2 regions of the Micromonospora chalcea genome follow, and region 2 is predicted to be linked to the other one. Evidence: riboswitches for the same ligand, from Rfam matches in the RefSeq annotation. Region 2 holds a riboswitch; the other holds the start of a gene.
What was found. A riboswitch is a leader RNA that binds a small molecule or an ion and turns the genes downstream of it on or off. The one in region 2 is predicted to bind thiamine pyrophosphate.
Positions count from the first base shown of each region.

Region 1 (3,199 bases), 690 kb from region 2:
TCGCCGGCGCGTACCCGAAGATCGGTGGGGTCGAGCCGCGGCGTCAGGCCGAGCCGCTCCGCGGTGAGCAGCACGTCGCCGGGCGGCGTGGTGGCGTGCCGGGGTGGCGTGACGTGGCCGGGTACCCAGACCCCGGCGGCGGCCAGCGCGTCGCCGTGCGCGGCGAAGACCGCAGCGGGCGGCCCGTCGGCGCGCACCCCGCCGCCCGGTTCCAGCACCACCACGCGGTCGACCAGCGGCAGCGCCTCGGTGACCCGGTGCTCCACCAGGACCATCGTGGTGTCCGTGTCGAGCGCGTCCGCGACGGCCCGGCGGATCAGCGCGGCGCCGGCCGGGTCGAGGTTGGCGGTGGGCTCGTCGAGCAGCAGCAGTCCGGGGCGCAGCGCGAGCGTGCCGGCCAGGGCGAGCCGCTGCTGCTCGCCGCCGCTGAGCGCGGCGGTCGGGCGGTCCCGGTCGTACGGGAAGCCGACCCGGCGCAGCGCCTCGTCGACGCGGGGCCAGATCTCCCCGGCGGGCACGCCCCGGTTCTCCAGCCCGAACGCGACGTCGTCGCCGGAACGGGCCATGACGAGCTGGGTCTGCGGATCCTGGAACAGGATGCCGACGCGCTCGCGGGCCTTGCGCGGGTCCAGCCCGTCGATCTCGACGGTGCCCTCCTGCTCGCCGGAGTCCTCCGGCAGCAGCCCGGCCAGCGCCGCCAGCAGCGTGCTCTTACCGGCGCCGGAGGGTCCGAGCAGCAGCACCCGCTCGCCGCTCTCCACGCGCAGATCCACCCCGCGCAGAGCCCAGCGTTTCCGTCCCCCGTGCCGCCACCCGAACCCCCGCAGCACCACCCCGCTCACCGCCCACCACCCCCTCTCCCGGCCCAGCCTGCGTGATCAAGGAGTTCGCGTCCGGAAAACCGTGCCCGGCGGACGCAAACTCCTTGATCACCGGGGCGGGGCGAGCCGTCAGACCAGGGCTCGGTCGCGGCCGGCGGGGAAGCGGTCCAGGACGCCGGTGTTCGCCAGCGCGCGGGTGAGGGCCACCGCACCCAGGCCGGCCACCAGCAGACAGCTGAGCACGCCGAACGCGATGTAGGGCAGCCGGAACGTCGTCCAGCTCGTGCCGGGGTACCAGTAGAGAGCGTCGAACAGCGTGGCGAAGAGGCCGCCGCACGCGCCGGCGAGCGCCGCCGTGAGCGGCCGGTGGAGGCGGTACCGGGTGGCCGCGAAGACCGCCTCGACGCCCAGGCCCTGCACCGCGCCCTGGAGGATCGCCATCGCACCGTAGGGGGAGCCGAGCAGCACCGAGACGGCCGAGGCGACGGTCTCGGTGAGCAGCGCCGCTCCCGGCTTGCGGACGATGAGCGCGCTCAGCACGGCCGGGATGAGCCAGACGCCGTACATGACCGACTGGAGCGGGGCGAAGAAGGCGAACGGCCCGTCGCTGCCCTTCCAGAGGATGTTCCAGAGCTGGAACACGACGCCGAAGGTGACGGCGATGACCGAGGCGACGACGATGTCGACGGTACGCCAGCGGTTGCTGTCGGTGTGGTTCACGGTTGGCTCCCAGTTCGTCGAGGTGAACCAGGAGAAGACGCACGCCGCGCCCGGTGGTCACCGGACGGCGACGCGGCTGGAGGTCGACCGAACTCCCTGCGCTGGCATTACCCAGATCAGGTTCGAGGGTCTGCGGGCACCGGCCCGCACTCTCAGCGCTGTGCGCTCCCCTGTCGGATGTGAAGTTGTCTCGTCGCAGACGCTAGCACCGACCACGGGCCCCGGCCCAGCAGGGCGAGTGTCGGTATGGTGGCGATCATGCTGGTGGATGCGCGGGGACTGACGTTCGAGGTACGCGCCGGCGGCCCCGAGGGCGGTGACCCGGTCCTGCTGCTGCACGGATTCCCGCAGCACTCCGGCGAGTGGGACGCGGTGACGCCCGCGCTGCACGCCGCCGGGCTGTGCACGTACGCGCTCGACCAGCGCGGCTACTCGCCCGGCGCGCGTCCGGCGGACGTCGGGGCGTACCGGATTCCGGAGCTGGTGGCCGACGCGGCCGGCGTGCTGGATTCCCTCGGGGTGACCCGCGCCCACCTGGTCGGCCACGACTGGGGCGCGATCGTGGCGTGGGGTCTGGCGGCGGCGCACCCGGAGCGGGTGCGGACGCTGACCGCGGTGTCGGTGCCGCACCCGGCCGCGATGGGGCACGCGCTCGCCACCGACCCGCGGCAGAAGGTCAAGTCCGCGTACATAGCGTTGTTCCGTAAGCCCGGTACGGCGGAGCGGGTGCTGCTGGCGTGGAACGCCGCCACGCTGCGCAAGCTGCTCAGCGGCGTGGGCGACGCCGGCGCGGTGGCCCGGTACGCCGAGCCGATGCGCGAGCCGGGGGCGTTGACGGCGGCGCTGAACTGGTACCGGGCGATGACCGGGGCGGACATGAAGGCGGTCGCCCCGGTCGGGGTGCCCACCACGTTCGTCTGGAGCGACAAGGACGTGGCGATCGGCCGGACGGCCGCGCAGGCGTGCGCCGCGCACGTCACAGGTGACTACCGGTTCGTGACGCTGCCCGGCGTCAGCCACTGGATCCCGGACGAGGCGCCCGGCCCGCTGGCCGAGGCGATCCTCGCCCGGTGCGCAGGAACGGAGGAGGCATGACGGTGAGCGCCGAGGCGTACCTGGCGGTGGTGACCGAGACGATCGGCCGGGTCGCCGCCGAGCAGCGGCGCAACGTGGCCGACGCGGCCGACCTGATCGCAGCGGCGCTGCGCGCCGATGGTGTGGTGCACGCGTTCGGCACCGGGCACTCCGAGGCGCTGGCCATGGAGATCGCCGGTCGGGCCGGCGGGCTGGTGCCCACGAACCGGATCGCGTTGCGTGACCTGGTGCTGGTCGGCGGCGATCCGGCCGACGTGCTCGGCCCGAAGCTGGAACGCGACCCGGCGGTGGCGCACCGCCTCTACGAGCTGGCGCCGATCCGGCCGCAGGACGTGTTCGTGCTCGCCTCGAACTCGGGCGTGAACGGGGCGATGGTCGAGTTCGCGTCCATCGTGAAGGAACGCGGGCACGGGCTGGTGGCGATCACGTCGGCGCAGCACTCGGCCCGGATGACGTCGCGGCACCCGTCCGGCCGCAAGCTCGCCGACTTCGCCGACGTGGTGCTGGACAACGGCGCCCCGTACGGCGACGCCACGCTGCCGCTGCCGGGCGGCGGCGCGGTG
Region 1 is NZ_CP118233.1:3,342,548-3,345,746, reverse strand. Features, by position in the region: gene PVK74_RS14415 (ABC transporter ATP-binding protein) at 1-842, opposite strand, end outside; gene PVK74_RS14410 (ECF transporter S component) at 951-1,541, opposite strand; TPP riboswitch at 1,617-1,723, opposite strand; gene PVK74_RS14405 (alpha/beta fold hydrolase) at 1,800-2,636, shown strand; gene PVK74_RS14400 (sugar isomerase domain-containing protein) at 2,633-3,199, shown strand, end outside.
Region 1: another riboswitch for thiamine pyrophosphate. It lies ahead of PVK74_RS14410 (ECF transporter S component); the one in region 2 lies ahead of thiE (thiamine phosphate synthase).

Region 2 (3,199 bases):
CGATCAGTTCCACGTGCGCTCCTTCCCGAAGCGGTCCGGGGTGAAGGGGGCGAGCGCGGGATCCGGCTCGCCGGTGACGATCAGCTCGGTGACCAGGTCGGCGGTGACCGGGGTGAGCACGATGCCGTGCCGGTGATGTCCGGTCGCGGCGAGCACACCCGGCTGCCCGGGCAGCGGCCCGATGATCGGCGCGTTGTCCGGCGTACCAGGGCGCAGCCCGGCGACTGCCTCCACCAGCTCGTACTCGACGAGTTCCGGCACCAGTTCCGTGGCGGCGCGCAGCAGTGTCAGCACGCCACCGGCGGTGACAGCGGTGTCCGCGCGCTCCTCGACCGTCGCCCCGACCACGACCTCGCCGCTGTCCCGGGGCACCAGGTAGACCGGCTCGCTGTCCGCGTACCCCCGGATCACGTGCCGGAAGCCCGGCGGACCGCCACCCGGCGCGCGCAGCCGCAGCACCTGGCCCTTCACCGGGCGGACCGGCAGGCCGGTCAGCGCCGCCGCGCCGCAGCCGGCCGCGACCACAGTGACCCGCGCGTCCACCTCGGACAGCGCGCCGACGCGCGCCGGGCGCAGCTCCACGCCGGCGCGTTCCGCGGCCGTGCGCAACGCGGCGACCAGCCGCCGCGGGTCGACCTGGTGATCACCAGGGGCCACCGCGCCGCCGCGCACGCGCGGCGCCAACGCCGGTTCGCGGTCGCGCAGCTCCGAGGGACGCAGCGGCGTGATCGGCAGTTCCAGGCCCTGCTGGTACGACCACAGCCGCCTCGCCTCGGCCAGGTCGTCGGCGGTGAGCCCGACGACGAGCGTGCCCTCGGTGCGGTAGCCGATGTCGACGCCGCTCGCCCCGGCCAGCTCGGTCGCGAAGCCGGGCCAGCGGGCGGCGGACTCGACGAGCAGCGCGGTCAGCTCGCGCTCACCGAAGTACGCCTCGGCGACCGGCGACAGCATCCCGGCGGCCACCGACGACGCGCCCGACCCGGGCCGGTCGTCGTGCACCACCACGCGCAGTCCACGCTGCGCGCACCGCCACGCGATCGCCCACCCGACAGGCCCGCCCCCCACCACCGCCACGTCGTTAAGGAAGGGCCCCCTGTTAACGCCTCCGGTAGAGGAAGGGCCCCCTGTTAACACGTCAGGGCCCGCAGCAGCTCGGCGGTGGCGTGCGCGGGATCGGCTGCCCCGCTGAGCGCGCCGACCACCGCCACCCCGTACGCCCCGGCGGCCCGCAGCGCCGGCACGCTTGAGGCGGTCACCCCGCCGATCGCGATCACCGGCACGGTCACCGCTTCGGCGACCGCGCGTATCCCCTCGGGGCCGATCGGTTCCGGCAGGCCGAACTTGGTGGTGGTGACGTGGCACGGGCCCACGCCCAGGTAGCTCGCGCCCGCGTCCACCGCGGCCCGGGCGGTCACCGGTTCGCGGGCGGTCGCGCCGAGCACCGCGTCCGGGCCGAGCACCCGGCGCGCGGCACGCACCGGCAGGTCGTCCGCGCCGACGTGGCCACCGGCGGCGTCCACCGCGAGCGCCACGTGCAGCCGGTCGTTGACCAGGCACTGTGCTCCGTACGGCCGGCAGGCGTCGACCACCAGCCGGGCCAGCTCGTACGCCTCCCGGTCGGTGGCGTCGTCCTCCACGCGCACCTGCACGACGAGGTCTGCGCCCGCCACGGGCAGTGCGGCACGCAGCACGGCGAGCGGGTCACGCCCCGGCCGGGTGTCGGTGATGAGATGCAGTCGTCCCAGGGACAGCACGGCAACGCTCCTCCCTGCGCCGGCATTACCCGGATCAGGTTCGACGGTCGGGGGCTCCCAGCCCCCCTCTCAGCCCGGTCCGCACCGGGCTCCCGTGGGTCACTTGCGGCCTACCGTACGACGCCTCCCGCCCGTACGGAAGCCCGGGTGAGGTTTTTCCCAGGAACCAGCCGTCCGCCGGATCGGGGCAGCGGGTGACCGTCCCGTCACGACACGCTGCCTGGGTGTCCGTTCCCGCCCGTGTTCCCCGCCGCCTGGCGGTCCTGCCGTTCCGGGGCAGCCGTGCCGTCTCCGAAGGGCTACTCACCTGGACGATGCTGCGCGGGCAGACCTGGATCCGCCTGCGGCCGGACGTGTACGTGCACCGCGACGGGTACCGCGCCGACGACCACCGGATGTGGTGCGAGGCGGTGGCGTTGCGCCTGCCGCCGGGTGCCGTGCTGGCGGGGCGCAGCGCCGCGTGGTTGTTCGGCGCGGACGTGCTCCCCCGCGACGCGCCGGTGACAGTACTGTTGCCGACTGCTGCGCGGCTGCGACCGCACCCACGGTTGCGGTTGGTCCGGTCACCGCTGCCGGAGCGGGACCGCACCCTCGTCGGCGGGCTGCCGGTCACCACGCCCCTTCGCACGGCGTTCGACCTGGGCCGGCAGGGCTCACTCGCCGAGGCGTTGGTCGCCGTCGAGGCGCTGCTGCGTCGCCGGGCCGTGAAGCTGCCCGCCCTGCGGGCCTACGCCGCCGCCCGGCCGGGCTGGCCGGGCGCTCCGCTGTTGCGCGAGGTGCTGGCGCTGGCCGAGCCGTTGAGCGAGTCCCCGATGGAGACTCGCCTGCGGCTGCTCCTGCTCGACGCCGGCCTCGGCCCGCTCACCGCCCAACACGAGGTACGCGCCGGCGGACGCTTCGTGGCCCGGGTGGACCTGGCCTGGCCGGCGCTCCGCCTCGCGGTCGAGTACGACGGCGACCATCACCGCGAACGGGCTCACTTCCGCCGTGACGTGGCTCGCCTGAACGCGCTGCGCGCAGCCGGGTGGCTCGTGCTCCGCTTCACCGCCGACGACGTGCTACGCCGGCCCGACGCCACAGTGGCCCTGGTGCGCCAGGCCTTGGCAGAACGTCGTGCCACCGAGGCGAACCACTGATCCGCGCCCGCCGCCACGAGCCTCACCCCGCTACGCCCCCGGCCCGCCACACGTCACCGCTGGCCCCCATTTCGCCACCTACCACCCACCGGACCACCCACCACCCACCGGGCCCCCATTTCGCCGCCCGCCACCCGTTGGGTCCCCGGCTCGCCACCCGTCGAGCCGCCCGAGACACCACGCGCGTCAGAGGCCCGCCCGCAAACACCCATCGCGTTCCACTCGTCGCCAGATCCAGCCCCGAGTGGAACGCCATGGGGGTCTCAAGGCCCTTATGACACCCATGGTGTTCCACTCGTCGTGAGCGCT
Region 2 is NZ_CP118233.1:4,027,577-4,030,775, forward strand. Features, by position in the region: gene thiS (sulfur carrier protein ThiS) at 1-13, opposite strand, end outside; gene thiO (glycine oxidase ThiO) at 4-1,134, opposite strand; gene thiE (thiamine phosphate synthase) at 1,128-1,754, opposite strand; TPP riboswitch at 1,749-1,860, opposite strand; gene PVK74_RS17605 (DUF559 domain-containing protein) at 1,979-2,890, shown strand.